One region of the Parageobacillus sp. VR-IP genome, then DNA from elsewhere that is predicted to be linked to it. Evidence: riboswitches for the same ligand, from Rfam matches in the RefSeq annotation. Region 1 holds a riboswitch; the other holds the start of a gene.

Region 1 (7,591 bases):
GCGTCCACCACCGCCTTCGCTTTCTTTGCGCGGATCAACTCCGCCAATTGATCCGCCGCCAGCCGCCCGAGATGCACCGTTAAGCCGGAAGCGCGCAGCTGCTCCGCCGCATGTTCTGTAACGACGGTCGCCAATACATCATAGCCCGCCTGTTGGATGCAAAGCGCCAGTTCTCGGGCATCGCTCGTTCCCGCTAATACGATAATCATGCCAGTACCTCCTTAATGATGATGGTGGTGATGGTGATGATGCTCTGCAGCATGAAGCCGATATTGGCACATATCGCAGTTCATCATAACCTTCTTGCCAAGCGCCTCTTCTAATCTGTCAAGCACAATCGTTTTTAATTTTGGATGAAACCCAAAGTAGCCGGTTAACGCAAAATCGACTTTGGGATACTGGAAACGAAATTGTTTTACTTTTTCTTCAAGACGCTTGATGAGCACGCCGGTAAACAAAAAGTACGGCAAAACCACCACTTTCCGCGCCCCTAGCTTCACGCAACGTTCCACTCCATCTTCTAACGACGGTGTCGTTACTCCCATAAATGCTGGTTCTACGAGGAAATAGTTCGTTTGTTCCCAAAATAAACGGGAAATTTTATATAAATCGCTGTTCGCATCAGGATCGCTTCCCCCGCGCCCAAGCAGCACTACCGCTGTTTCCGGGTCGGGATTTTCTATATTTTCACCGATTTCTTGCAATCTCGTTTTTAAGATCGAAAATGTTTGCTTGTGAATGCCAATTGGCCGGCCATAGATGAACGACACATGCGGATAATGCTTCTTCGCTTCATCGATCTCTGCCGGAATATGCAGCTTCGAATGTCCCGCTGACAGTAAAATCATCGGAATTACGATAATTTCGCGAGCTCCGGCGGCAACGCAACGATCGATTCCTCCGCGAATTGTCGGCAGTCCAAATTCTAAAAAACTCGTTTCGACATGTATGGATGTTTTGATGCTTGGCTTTAATTGTTCGACAAACTGCCGAACTTGGTTGTTCCCTTCTGGGTCGCGGCTGCCGTGCCCGACAAATAATACTGCTTTCATTCATTTTCTTCCCCCTTATTCTCCGCAGGCAGGCACTTCGATTTTTGCCGCCTGCTTCGCTTCTTGATACACAAATCCGCCAACTTGTTTCACCCGTTGGAAAAACTTATGAAATCGTTCGTTCGGGTGCGCGCGTTCCTTATATTCTTGAATAATGCGGGTGACAACCGATACAATTTCACTAGGCGGAATTCTTTCAGCGACAAGTTGTCCAGGATGTGCGTTTCTTCCAACCGTTTTTCCTCCTAAAAATAAGTCGAATGCTCCTTTCCGATAGACGATTCCGATATCTTCCCGCACCGCTCCGTAACACGCCATGCCGCAGCCGTTTACACCGAGCTTCAATTCTTTCGGAAGCGCCATTCCCGCAAGCTGATCGTATAACTCTTCTGCGTATGGAATCGCGTCTTTTTTCTCACCGTCGCAAAAATCACAAACTTTCAACGTCAGTACATCCCCGACAGGGGCAACGGTCAGTCCCGCTTCTTTCAGTCTAGCGATGATACGGTCTGGATTAGAAGTAGGCACTTCCAGCTTCAAATAATGATCCGGGGTATACATCATTGTTCCGTCTTCACCGACGATGTCAGCTAGTACCATCATCTGTTTTGGCGTAAAATGTTTGTTCGCTACTCCCGGGCTAACCGCAATTTCGAAAATCGCCGGTGCAAACGAAGCGATGTCATCATGGCCAATCGCCAATTTTTGCAACGCTTCCTCCGCGATTTCTTTTACCGGTTTTGGTTTTGTTTGATCAAGCGCCCACGGCTCCGCTTCTTGGCGAAGCCGTTCGTGTGGTTTCAGCGGCTGTTCAGCGGCGCTTAACGTATATTTTCGCTGGTATCCGCGCGGTGTGATCATCAGTCCGTCGTATACAAACGTCGAAGAATTGCCGATAATAACGGTCGTTAACATTCCGATATCGTAATCGAGCATATGCTCTAAATCCGTCAATACGATATGTTGCCGCGCACGATAAGCGCTTTTCACTAATCCAACCGGAGTATTTGGCGAGCGATAACGCAAAAGAATACGCTGCGCTTCGACAATTTGCCGCGTGCGTCGTCCGCTTTTCGGATTATATAGAGCGATGACAAAATCGGCAGCGGCTGCCGCTTCGATCCGTTTTTCAATAAGCGACCAAGGCGTTAGGTGATCGCTTAAACTAATGGTGCACGCATCATGCATAATTGGAGCACCTAAAAGAGCGGCACATGAGTGAATGGCCGAAATGCCTGGGATGACTTCCACTTCGATATCGCTTTCTCGCGTCCAGCCTTTTTCGATGAGCACCTCATACACAAGCCCTGCCATTCCATACACGCCCGCGTCCCCGCTGGAAATGACGGCAACCGTTTTTCCGCGTTCCGCCCATTTCACCGCCTCTTGCGCACGGCTTACTTCTTCCGTCATTCCAGTGCAAATCACTTGTTTATTGCCAATTAAATCCGCAACTAGGTCAATGTACGTTTTATAACCGATAATAATATCGCTTTCTTCAATTGCTTCCCGCGCCCGCTTTGTCATATGTTCTTTGCTGCCTGGACCAAATCCGACGATTAATAATTTTCCTTTCATACTACGCTCCCCCTTTCCACGTTTCGACAATGATGGATATCCCTAACCATAAACTGTAAAAACTAGTGACAGTTCCAATAATCAAAAACACTTTTTCTCTCATTCTTGCTTTCATAAATCCCCAGGAAAGACAAAAAGTCATTCCAATCGTTGCGATCAATAAGCCTACGACAAATAAGCTAAGCTGTAGCGCCGCCATGCTCATATTTTCTTTCCCGGCTGCATGTGCTAAAATAGCCAGCTGCGTTGGGCTTTCCACCCCAATCCCATGAAGAATGCCAATAATAAACGCGCTGATCCAGCCGAAGCGCAAAAACGAAACAGCACTTTCTTTCTTTTTGTTTTTCTGAAAATATCGAGTCATTTTATCTATCAATTCGTATAACACCTTTATTCGGCTTTTAACCTCATTTTTATAGAAAAGCGAAAATAACATCATTCCTCCGAGAATAATAAGCGTACACCCAACCGTCGCCTCTAAAATACGGATGGTCGAAGAAGGAAGATGAAATCCAAGAAAAATAGCGATCAGTCCCATAAAAAACACTATAGACCCGTGACCAAACGCATACATAATCCCTAGCGATACTTGCCTTTTACGGTGCGCCTCGCTCCCAACCATATCAGCAATAGCAGCAACATGATCACTATCCATCCCATGACGAATTCCGAGAAAAACTGCCAGCATGACATATGTCACAAATTCCAATGTTACACCCCTCGCTTTGCCAATTTGTGCTTCTTTTTTGCAAAATAAAAAGCACCTCTATACGCAGAGGTGCAGAAAAATGCATACAAATATAGCCAAAAAGTATGCCATTCTCCCGCACGTCTACCTATAATCCCGTAGGTATCCGTCCGAACAAATAAGGCAGGTCTCCTGACTTAGGATCATCGCTTTGCTGCGCCTTCCCGAAGTTTCCTTCAGTGACATCATGCAACAAAGCTCCCCATCACAGTGGCGGGTACCGTGACGGATTTTCACCGTACTTCCCTTTTAAGCCTGTTCTCTGATGAGAAAGGCACCTTATTTGCTTGGCATATGATATCAATTTTTCATAGAACATTTCTGTTATTCATAGTAGTATAAATTTTCAAACGGCGTCAATCACTTTTTTTCAGCAAGTCCGTTTTTGCCAATACAATCCCGTCGCGATCCGCATATACATAGGCGCCTGGCTCCCAAAGAACACCGCCAAATTCAAGCGCGACATCCCGCTTTCCTTTTCCTTCTTTTTTGCTTTTCACGGGGCATGTACCGATCGCCATCACCCCAAGCGGCATATTGGCGATCTCTGCAGAATCGCGAATGCAGCCATGGATAATCACGCCCGCAAGTCCACGATCGCAGGCGATTTGCGCCAAACGATCTCCAAGCAGCGCGCAATTGCGTGAGCCTTTTCCGTCCACAACTAACACTGTTCCCGCAGGAACCGTTTCTAATGCCTCGCGGACGAGCACATTATCCTCCAATACATCAACTGTCGCAATCGGTCCGGAAAATTCCATTTTGCCGCCATATGATTGCATTGGCAGCTGGCAAACTTGCAATTCACCTAAAAATTCATCGCATAAATCTGCTGTTTTCACCATCATTCCCTCCTCGCTACGTCTTATATTTGACATATTTGTCGAAACTCCTTCTTTTTCCACAAAAAAACAGACAAGCGACATTGCTTGTCTGTTAGAGACTGGGCTAGCTGGATTCGAACCAGCGCATCACGGAGTCAAAGTCCGTTGCCTTACCGCTTGGCTATAGCCCAACGATCACTTTTTAACGTTTTCTTCGCAAGAGATTTTCCATTCCTATTATTTCCCGCATTTTTTTCTCTTTATACATGCCGGACAGCGATATGCAAAATATGCCACATATCACGAACGTAGTTCATGCAATAACATCTGCTGCTCCAACGTGCTTTCGGTGGTCAAATAATACACAAGCAATGACACTAAAAAAGGAATAGAGAGGTGGATGAAAAAATGTTTTGGCCATGAAAGGCATTGTTGCATTGCTTTTCTTTCTATTAGGAATTTGTTGTTAGCCGGGGAGAACGAGACTGGCTTGTTTTCTTGCCAATGCTTTGTTGTCAGGAGCGCTCAATGATGGCGGCCGGATCAGGGCACAGAATCCAAACAAGACCGAAGCTATAGAATAACACCCATGTCTTGCTTGTTTGCCTTTCTCCTTCCGAACATCCTTGTTGTCCTGTTGTTTCTTTTCTTGAGATAAAGCCGTTTTGCACTTCGCTTATCATCAATGTATGTCCCTCGATGTTTTGCAAAAAATAATGTCACCATTCAAGAACCGCTGCCCGCCTAGTTGATTCGTCGCAACCACCATACATGCTTCCCGGCATGGTATCATTCACGAAAATTTGCGCAGAAAATCCACAACTTTTGCACTACAAAGAATGGCAACATTTTCATTCACCATCGCTCTATCTTTTTGATTAATGCAATACCATGTAAAAAGGAGGGAAGTAGCCGTGAACAAAGCGACAATCGTGGCGATACCGCTTTTACTTGTGCTTCTTGCATCATACGCTTCTAATCTTTGGGCAGCGGATGATGTCAAGCAAAAGCCCTCTACTCGTCATCCAGCCAGTCAGCATATTACTGTCGTCGCCCATCGCGGCGCATCAGGCTACGCTCCAGAGCATACGCTATCCGCATACAAAAAAGCGCTGGAAATGAAAGCCGACTACATTGAACTGGACTTGCATATGACGAAAGACGGAGAGTTAGTCGCCATTCACGATGCCACACTGGCCAGAACGACCAATGTAGAACAAGTTTATCCGAATCGTGCTCCTTGGAGAGTAAGGGATTTTACGCTGGCGGAAATAAAGCGACTTGATGCTGGCACATGGTTCAATAAAATGTTCCCGCAATATGCTAACAAGCAGTATAGAAAGGAAAAAATTCCTACTCTCCAAGAAGTAATCGATTGGCTTGCGCAATGCAGGTCGAAAACAGCTCTGTACATTGAAACAAAAGATCCAAACATTTATCTTGGCATGGAAGAAAAACTAGTCGGCATTTTAAAAAAGAACAGATACTTGCAAAAAAGTAAAGTCATTTTCCAATCGTTCAGCGAAGCAAGCTTACGCAAATTACAGAAAATAGTCCCTCACGATATTCCGCTCATTCAGCTATATAGCCCTGCCATGCTCAAGGGCCAAAACCTTGATGACGTACTGGATCGAGCCACCGAATATGCTGAAGGAGTTGCACCAGATCAATCGCTCGTTACTCTAGAATTTGTGCAAAAGGCACATAAACGCCATCTCGTTGTTTATCCATACACTGTCAATACGAAAGAGGAGATGCTAAAACAATTATCGTTAGGAGTGGATGGAATGTTTACGGATTACCCTGATCAATTAGTAGAACTGAACAAGAAAAAGTTCACCGCAAAATCGCTGGTGCCGATCTTCTAAAATGATGCGGTTTTCCATGTTCATTGAAGCAAGCCGCCGATGATAGGCGGCTTGCTTTTTTGTATGCAAAAAGCTGCTGTCCTACACCTCTGCATACCCGTTTTTTGTTCATTGACAAAATATCTTTTTTTTCGTATTATTAGTAAAATTATCTTCCTCTACAATCCAAGGTTGATAGGGAGGATCATCATGTGGAACATTCGTCCGGCCACGCCAAACGATGCGGAAGGGATTTTATTCCATACAAAAACGATATTAGAAACAAGTCCATTTATGCTGACGACTCCAGATGAATTTATGATGACAGTCGAACGCCAGCGGCAATGGATTATTGATCAGCAACAATCAGGAAACTTGATTTTAGTAGCGGAAGAAAACAGGAAAATCATCGGTTTACTGAACACGCAGAGGGGAAAGAAACAACGGCTTCGTCACATCGTCTCATTCGGCATCAGCCTTCAAGAAGCGTACTGCAATCAAAGCATTGGTTCTCAGCTTATTCAGCATATGATCGAGTGGGCCAAAAAGGAAGGGATTGAAAAAATCACCTTGAACGTCATGGCCTCGAACGAGCGAGCCATTCATGTATATAAAAAATTTGGATTTCAACAAGAAGGCTATCTCCGCCGCCAACTAAAATTGGAAGACGGCACCTATGTGGACGATATCATCATGTCCTTATTTCTGTAGGCGTGTTTGGACAACATAGAGAATTACGACAAAACCAATCACGCAAATGACGATAAGGTAAGAAAGGATTTAATCTATCTTCCTTCAACTCTTCCGCCGCCACGTGCTGCGTCGGCGGTGTTCCTTTTCCAAACGCTTCGATGTCAGGCTTGGAGAGCGACAACGGTTTTGTCAGCGAGCAAATTCCTGTGACCCAATCCGTATCGTCATACGCATAAACGAGATACTCTTTTCCGGCTTCAAACGGATACCCGCAAGCTGCCTCGCTAAAGCCGGTGTACACGACAACATGTGTTTCGTTTACCCCTTTCCACGTGCGATCGACCGAAAAAATAACCACACGTTATGAAACCCGCTCTCCGATTTCCGGTTCTTTCCGCGTTGTTTCATAAATACGAACGACCTTCCCGGAAAACACCGCATCACTTTTCGTAAACTCTTCCGACGGAGAACGAGGTGGAACGCACGAACACGCATATGTCCGCGCTCCCCCATACAGGCAAAAAAGGACAGCAATACCAAGCAGCCACCACCAGCATCGTTTCATTAAACCACCCTTTTTCTTCATTAGTCGCAGCCAAAGGGCAGTTGGTTACAATTCGGCACCTTTAGCGAGTTCCTCCAGCCGCTTTAACGCTTCCTCCTTATCGAAAGAACTGTACCAGCGATCATTGTGCACATCTAAAATACGGTAATGCTTGCTGATGAGGTTTTGCTGGAGGCGAAACGGCCCCATCCGCTTAATTTCTCTCCACCATACTTTTCCGCCGAGCGTCTTTCCTTTCGGTACATCGATTTCTTCATGGGCGATCGTTTCAATCACTTCAAGCG
Region 2 (7,591 bases), on a different contig from region 1:
CATCCGCATGACGAGCTGGAATCCAGCAAAGCAATTAGGCGTCTTAGACAGAAAAGGAAGCATCCGCGCCGGCAAAGATGCTGATCTCGTCGTATTAAATGAGCGGCATGATGTCGTGATGACGATATGCCGTGGTAAACTTGCCTATTCAAAATAAAAAGAGGGGGTCGGATGATGAAACTGATCGAGGCAGCCAACTATGAAGAGATGAGTCAAAAAGCGGCTGACATCATCATTGCCCAAGTAAAGGAAAAACCCGATGCCGTTCTTGGCCTTGCTACGGGATCGACCATGCTTGGCACATATAAGCAATTAGTCGAGGATCATCGCCAAAACGGAACATCTTATCGACACGTTCGCACGGTTAATTTAGATGAATATATTGGTTTGTCGCCCGATCATCCGAACAGCTATCGTTACTATATGAATCAACATTTATTTTCCCATATCGATATTCCGCTTTCGCAAACCTATCTTCCAAATGGGGCGAGCGATGATGTAGAAGCGGAATGTCAGCGCTATGAACAGCTCATTGAAAACTTGGGAGGAATTGATTTACAGCTATTAGGAATTGGAAGAAACGGGCATATCGGTTTTAACGAACCGGGGACATCGTTTTCGACACCAACACATGTCGTCGAGCTGGCGCCGTCAACACGGCAAGCGAACGCCCGCTTTTTCCCATCCTTAGAAGATGTACCTCACCAGGCGATTACGATGGGCATTGCAACGATTTTAAAAAGCCGGCATATATTGCTATTAGCGGCCGGAACGGCGAAGGCGCCAATTATGGCGAAGTTGTTCGAAGGAACCGTGACTATAGATGTGCCGGCATCAGTGCTTCATATCCATCCGAACGTCACGGTGATTGCCGATCAAGAAGCATTGTCGCTTGTGCCGGATGAAAAACGAAAGGTGCATGCAAAATGATTAACAAAAGCTCGCCACTTCCGATCTATTACCAGCTGGAACAAGGAATTAAAGAAATGATCGAAAAAGGGCAGCTTAAGCCGGGGGAAATGATTCCATCCGAGCGCGAACTGGCAGAAACCTACAACATTAGCCGAATGACCGTCCGCCAAGCGATCAATAACTTAGTGAATGATGGATATTTAGTCAGAAAACGGGGCAAAGGAACGTTTGTCGCCGCGATGAAAATCGAACAGCCGCTGAAAGGATTGACGAGCTTTTCCGAAGATATGCGCGCACGCGGCATGGAACCGGGAACAACCGTGTTGGCCTTCAACATTGTTCCTGCCAGCACGTCGTTAGCGCAGCTGCTCGATGTTCGCGAAGGAGCGGATCTTTACGAAATTCGCCGCATCCGTCTTGCTGATCAGCTGCCAATGGCGCTCGAAACATTATATATTCCATGTACGCTCGTTCCTCATTTAACCCGCGAAATTGTAAATGGTTCCGTTTATGATTTTATTGAAAAAGAATTGGGGTTAACCATTCAATCGGGCGTGCAGGTAATTGAGGCTTCTGTCGCCCGCAAGATGGAGGCGGAGCTGTTGCAAGTGAAAGAAGGAGCGCCGGTGCTTCTTATGCAGCGCAGAAGTTATTTAAATAACGGCCGGCCGCTAGAAGTCGTCAAATCGGTTTACCGCGGTGACCGCTACAAATTGACGATTGAGATGGAACGTTCAAAATAAAAAGAGGGGGATTTTCAATGTTGGGATTTTTACAGAGGCTTGGAAAAGCGTTTATGCTTCCGGTTGCCGTCCTGCCGGCAGCGGGGTTATTGCTTCGTTTAGGACAGCCGGATTTATTGGATATTCCGTTTATCGCCGCGACGGGGGATGCTGTTTTTTCGAACTTGCCTCTTATTTTTGCGATCGGGGTTGCCGTTGGCTTTGCCAGAGACGGAAACGGCGCGGCGGCGCTGGCCGGGGCGATCGGCTACTTTGTGTTGACAAAAGGGGCCACTGCCATTGACAAAGATATTAATATGTCCGTATTAGGCGGAATCATTTCCGGTGTGATTGCCGGATTGCTGTATAACCGCTACCATAATATTAAGTTACCGGATTGGCTTGGATTTTTTGGGGGCAAGCGGTTCGTCCCAATTGTGACCTCGTTTGTCATGCTCATATTGGCACTGATCTTTGGATATGTATGGCCGCCAATTCAGGACGGCATTAACGCGATCGGCAAATGGATCGTCGGTGCCGGAGCGCTTGGGGTAGGCGTTTTCGGCTTCTTGAACCGATTGCTCATTCCGGTTGGCTTGCATCACGTCTTAAATAGCTTCGTATGGTTTGTGTTTGGCGAGTACAATGGAAAAACAGGGGATTTATGGCGGTTCTTCGCGGGGGATCCAGATGCCGGAATTTTCATGGCGGGATTTTTCCCGATTATGATGTTTGGTCTTCCAGCCGCAGCATTCGCAATGATTGCCGCAGCAAAAAAAGAGCGGCGCAAAGAAGTATCCGGTGCGCTCATCAGCGTGGCGCTGACTGCCTTTTTAACGGGAATTACCGAACCGATTGAGTTTTTGTTTATGTTTTTATCGCCATTGCTTTATGTCGTTCACGCTGTATTAACAGGTCTTTCGTTGGCGATCGCGACGATGCTGGGCGTCCACCACGGATTTACGTTTTCTGCCGGTGCGATTGACTTTTTCTTAAACTATGGAATTGCGCAAAAACCGTATCTATTAATCGTGCAAGGAATTATCTATGCCGCTGTTTATTTCGTTGTGTTCTATTTCTTGATTGTCAAATTAGATTTAAAAACGCCTGGCCGTGAGGAAATTGAAGGCGAATTCACGGAAAGCGGCGCAGCGGCATGGGGCGGCTACAAAGATGTTGCGGTGAAGTATATGGAAGCGCTGGGCGGTAAAGATAACCTCATCCAGATCGACAACTGTGTGACCCGCCTGCGCTTAAAAGTAAAAGACATGTCGAAAGTCAATGAGGACGAACTGAAACGTTTAGGAGCAAAAGGCGTCATCCGTCTCAATCAAACAGATGTGCAGGTCGTTGTCGGCACGGATGTCGAGTTTGTCGCCAGCGAGCTGAAAAAGCTATAACCGAGAGGAAAGCGTTCCAGCTCTTTTCGTTAGCGGAGGAGGGCTGGAATGTCTATTTTTATAGATATATATAGATCAAGGAGGAGTTTGCTAATGAAGCGGTTGCTAGACTGCAGCGCATCGGATTTTTGCCGTATGAACGGAAAAGAGCTGAAACAATCGATTCAGGCAGCGGAAGGAAGAACGATCGTCGCGGAAGTAATCGGCTCCGTTGCCCCGCTTTATCCGGCGGTGACGAATGCGGAATTGGCCGCGGCGTTTGGCGCGGATTTAATTCTATTGAACATGTTTGATGTATTCCGGCCGCTGGTAAACGGGTCGGATACGAAGGAGCCGCATCAAATGGTGAAGCGTCTGAAGCAGTTAACGGGGCGTCCAATTGGCGTCAATTTGGAGCCTGTTGACCCGAACGCGAGGCAGCTAGAGAGTCTTGCTTCTCTTCCAAAAGGAAGGATGGCAACAGAAGAATCACTGCAAGAAGCAAAACGTCTAGGTTTTGATTTTATCTGCCTAACCGGAAATCCGAAAACAGGCGTGACAAATAATGAAATTATCCGCGCGATCGAAACAGCCCGTGCTGTTTTTGGCCAAGACGGTCTCATTATCGCCGGGAAAATGCACGCAGCTGGCGTGGCCGGCGAAACAGTAAGCGGCATTATATCGGAAGACGTGGTGCTGCGCTTCGTTCAAGCGGGGGCCGATGTTGTCCTTATGCCGGCGCCGGGCACCGTGCCTGGTGTAACTCCCGAAAAAATAGCGAGCCTCGTCCGCGCTGCCCATGAACATGGGGCGCTGGCGATGCTGACGATCGGCACGAGTCAGGAAGGGGCTGACGAGGATACAATCCGTCAAATCGCGCTCGCAAGCAAAATGGCCGGCGCTGATCTGTACCATATCGGCGACGCTGGCTACCACGGTATCGCCATTCCGGAAAACATTATGACATATTCGATTGCCATCCGCGGCAAGCGTCATACATATATTCGTATGGCGAGATCGCCGCTGCGGTAAAATGAACGACATTTTTATGCCATAAATTGAAACTTGCTGTCCTGTGGTTACGTATATTTTAACTGAAGGAGATAGAAAAGGGAGAATCACATGTTTTCCCAGCCCTCAACTTGTTCCGTGTGTGGGAAGCCGATTGAGAAAAATGAACCGATCTATGTGCGCATGAGGTTACCCGTCGTACAGAGGGATGATAGAAATTAAGGCTTTCCTTCAGCAAGAAGGGGCCATTATTTGCGAGGGATGTTTCCCGCAAAAAATAAAAAAGAATAATCGTAAAAAACGAGAGGAGTTGCGCTATGTTTGGAAAAGTCGCCGCTGATGTGCTTGGATTAAGTGATATCGGCTCGGTCATTAAGCCGGAAAACTACGATAAAGTTGATGCCGATGATTACGTAATGCATGAAGATGGGGAAAAGATTTATTTCTTAATTAAATCGAAATCAGATGAGTATTGTTTTACGAATAAAGCGCTTATTCATTTGGATGGCACGAGCGCAACCAGCAAGAAACGCGTATTGCGCCGCTATGATTATTACAAGCATCCGATTTCCGACGTGTCGCTCGAAACAGCGGGAACCGTTGATCTAGACGTGGAGATTAAATTTAAAATCGGTGCCCATGTCTATTCGATTGACGTTCATAAAAAGTATTTAGAAGAACTAAAAGATTTATATAAATCGCTGCTCGCCATCGCCGAGCTTTGTCATGAAAACGAAACGAAGCTGGAGTACGCGCACAAAAGTTTGGAATTGACCGCGAATGTATTCGGGCGCGTAAAAAGTGACACAAATAATTTCCTGGCTGATTTCAAAGCAGTGAATGAACTCGCGTTTCAATGGCTCGTTGACGCGAAGACAAAATATACGGTAAAAGACTTCGGTTTTGTGTTTGAACGGTATATTAATCATTGAATGGTTTCTTTGTCCCCCGCCATCGGCGGGATTTTTACATACCTTGAATTCCATGAAACTTTCATTTTTTTATTGCCAAAGTTTTTCTTATCCTTTAATATTATAACTGTCAATTGTTCGACAATTTTATACATTCGCAGCAAGGTGCCAATGGAGCGATTCGCTCCGCACGGCTTAATAGGGAATCTGGTGAAAGTCCAGAACTGTCCCCGCAACTGTAAATGCGGACGAAATGAAATCGCCACTGTACGGTATGATGGCATGCGCCGTTTGCCGTATGGGAAGGTTCAGAGTAGGATGAAGCATGAGTCAGTAGACCTGCCTTGCCTGCTTATGCGTTTCCTAATCTTCGGGGGGTGAGAGTAGGAAACGGCAACGGTGGCTGCCTTTATGCATACATATTGCCGTTTCTTGCTCATTCCCATTCGGAATGAGTTTTTTTATTTCTGTAAAAAGGGGGAACAGCAATGAGAAAGTGGAAACAGTACATCGCGCTGCTTGTCGTCGTCCTGACATTCGGCCTATTGTTCGGATGCAGCGGGGCGAACGAAAGCAAAGCGCCTGCGAACAAAGAAGCAACAAAAACGGAACAATCACAAGCCGCGTTTCCGGTAACGGTGAAAGATGGATTAGGGGAAGAAGTGACGATTAAGTCAGAACCGAAAAAAATCGTTTCCTTAATTCCAAGCAACACGGAAATTGCCTATGCGTTGGGATTAGGCGACAAAATCGTTGGTGTCAGCGATTTTGACAACTATCCGGAAGATGTGAAAAAGAAAGAAAAAATCGGCGGCATGGATTTCAACATTGAAAAAATTATTTCGTTGAAACCGGATTTAGTTCTCGCTCATGCGTCAGGCGCGCACAACTCAAAAGACGGACTCAAGCAGCTGAAAGATGCAGGCATTACGGTGCTAGTAGTCAATGATGCGAAATCGTTTGCTGATGTATACCATTCGATCGAATTGATTGGCAAGGCAACTGGAACTGCCGGCAAAGCGCAAGAAATTATCAACAATATGAAAACGAAACTGGAAGAAATAAAAGAAAAGGCAAAACAAATTAAACCGGAAGAGCAAATGAAAGTATGGGTGGAAGTATCGCCGCCGCCGCAAATTTATACGGCTGGAAAAGGAACGTTTATAGATGAGATGATTCAGGACATTTCGGCGAAAAACGTTGCCGGCGGCCTGGAAGGATGGCCGATGGTGACGGAAGAAAAAGTGGTGGCATACAAACCGGATGTGATTGTTACTACCTACGGCGGAGCGAAACAGGTGTTAGAACGCGCGTCGTGGAAAGATGTTCCAGCGGTGAAAAATAAGCGGGTATATGATGTCAATACCGATTTAGTCAGCCGTCCGGGCCCGCGTCTTGTTGAAGGAGTAGAGGAACTTGCAAAAGTCATTTACCCGGAAATCTTTAAGTAATGTATCGATGTATATCATTGCTGTAACGGTTGCGGCGGTCTCGCTTTTATTAGGGATATCGATAGGTTCGTTATCGATTCCCTTTTCTACTATTATCAAGATTCTTTTTTCGGCCTGGCTTGGATTGCCGCTGTCCGGCGGCGATGCTCCCGATGATCTTGTGCAAATCGTGATGATGATCCGCCTTCCGCGCGTGGTGCTCGCGTTTCTCGTTGGTGCGTCGTTGGCGGTCGCGGGCGCGGCGTTTCAAGGGCTGTTAAAAAATGCGCTTGCCGATCCGTATACGCTCGGCGTGTCATCCGGCGCTTCCGTCGGTGCGGTGCTCGTCATTTTTTTCGGTATTCAACTGCCGCTCTTTGGTACGTTTACTTTGCCGATCGTCAGCATTTTATTTGGTCTGGCGACGCTCGCGCTTGTGCTTTTATTTACAAGGGCCGTGGAACGGCAAATGTCGGTGGAGACGATCATTTTGGCCGGGATTATATTTGGAGCGTTTTTCAGCGCCCTTATCTCTTTGATGATTGCGCTGACCGGGGAAGAATTGCGGCAAATTATTGCCTGGCTGATGGGAAGCGTCGCGATGCGGGGCTGGAAATATACGGTGCTTCTCCTTCCATTTTTTCTGCTCGGAGTCGTCTTGCTTCTTCTGAATGCGCGCGAGCTTAATGCGTTTGCCTTTGGCGAAGCGGCGGCGCTCCATGTCGGGGTGAACGTGATGCGCCGCAAAATCATGATTTTAACGGGGGCTTCGTTATTGACAGGGGCGGCTGTATCGGTGTCGGGGACGATCGGATTTGTCGGGCTCGTCGTTCCCCATATGGTCCGCCTTGTCTGTGGTCCGAACCACCGTTTGTTGTTGCCGTTGTCTTTGCTATACGGCGGGGCATTTCTCGTGCTTGCCGATTTGCTGGCGCGCACGATCATTTCGCCGCGCGAATTGCCGATTGGTGTCATTACTTCCTTGATTGGCGCTCCGCTGTTTGCGTTGTTATTTTTCCGAAGAATGAAAAGAAAGATGTGATCGATGTGCTGGAAGTAAACAACGTGTCTTACCGCTATCAGCGTAAACAAGTGCTTCATGATATCACCTTTACGGTAGAAAAAGGGGAAATATTTGGCATTTTAGGGCCAAATGGCAGCGGGAAAACGACATTGTTAAAGCTATTAAGCAAAGAGCTGTCTGTGCAAAGCGGCAGTATCACCGT

What was found. Region 1 has a riboswitch for cobalamin ahead of HT574_RS09620 (HoxN/HupN/NixA family nickel/cobalt transporter). Riboswitches for the same ligand answer to the same signal wherever they lie in the genome.
Region 2: another riboswitch for cobalamin. It lies ahead of HT574_RS14200 (ABC transporter substrate-binding protein); the one in region 1 lies ahead of HT574_RS09620 (HoxN/HupN/NixA family nickel/cobalt transporter).

Annotation. Positions count from the first base shown of each region.
Region 1 covers NZ_JABVYQ010000003.1:324,490-332,080, reverse strand. Annotated here, with positions in the region: gene cobK (precorrin-6A reductase) at 1-209, opposite strand, end outside; gene HT574_RS09630 (sirohydrochlorin chelatase) at 222-1,052, opposite strand; gene cobJ (precorrin-3B C(17)-methyltransferase) at 1,068-2,630, opposite strand; gene HT574_RS09620 (HoxN/HupN/NixA family nickel/cobalt transporter) at 2,632-3,330, opposite strand; cobalamin riboswitch at 3,484-3,675, opposite strand; gene rraA (ribonuclease E activity regulator RraA) at 3,735-4,220, opposite strand; tRNA gene HT574_RS09610 (tRNA-Gln) at 4,322-4,393, opposite strand; gene HT574_RS09605 (hypothetical protein) at 4,718-4,888, opposite strand; gene HT574_RS09600 (glycerophosphodiester phosphodiesterase) at 5,117-6,070, shown strand; gene HT574_RS09595 (GNAT family N-acetyltransferase) at 6,260-6,760, shown strand; gene HT574_RS09590 (hypothetical protein) at 6,741-7,100, opposite strand; gene HT574_RS09585 (hypothetical protein) at 7,104-7,307, opposite strand; gene HT574_RS09580 (helix-turn-helix transcriptional regulator) at 7,353-7,591, opposite strand, start outside.
Region 2 covers NZ_JABVYQ010000005.1:219,295-226,885, forward strand. Annotated here, with positions in the region: gene nagA (N-acetylglucosamine-6-phosphate deacetylase) at 1-157, shown strand, start outside; gene nagB (glucosamine-6-phosphate deaminase) at 175-930, shown strand; gene HT574_RS14180 (GntR family transcriptional regulator) at 927-1,655, shown strand; gene nagE (N-acetylglucosamine-specific PTS transporter subunit IIBC) at 1,673-3,034, shown strand; gene HT574_RS14190 (DUF7916 family protein) at 3,128-4,045, shown strand; gene HT574_RS14195 (PH domain-containing protein) at 4,342-4,956, shown strand; cobalamin riboswitch at 5,083-5,296, shown strand; gene HT574_RS14200 (ABC transporter substrate-binding protein) at 5,424-6,386, shown strand; gene HT574_RS14205 (FecCD family ABC transporter permease) at 6,352-7,407, shown strand; gene HT574_RS14210 (adenosylcobinamide amidohydrolase) at 7,407-7,591, shown strand, end outside.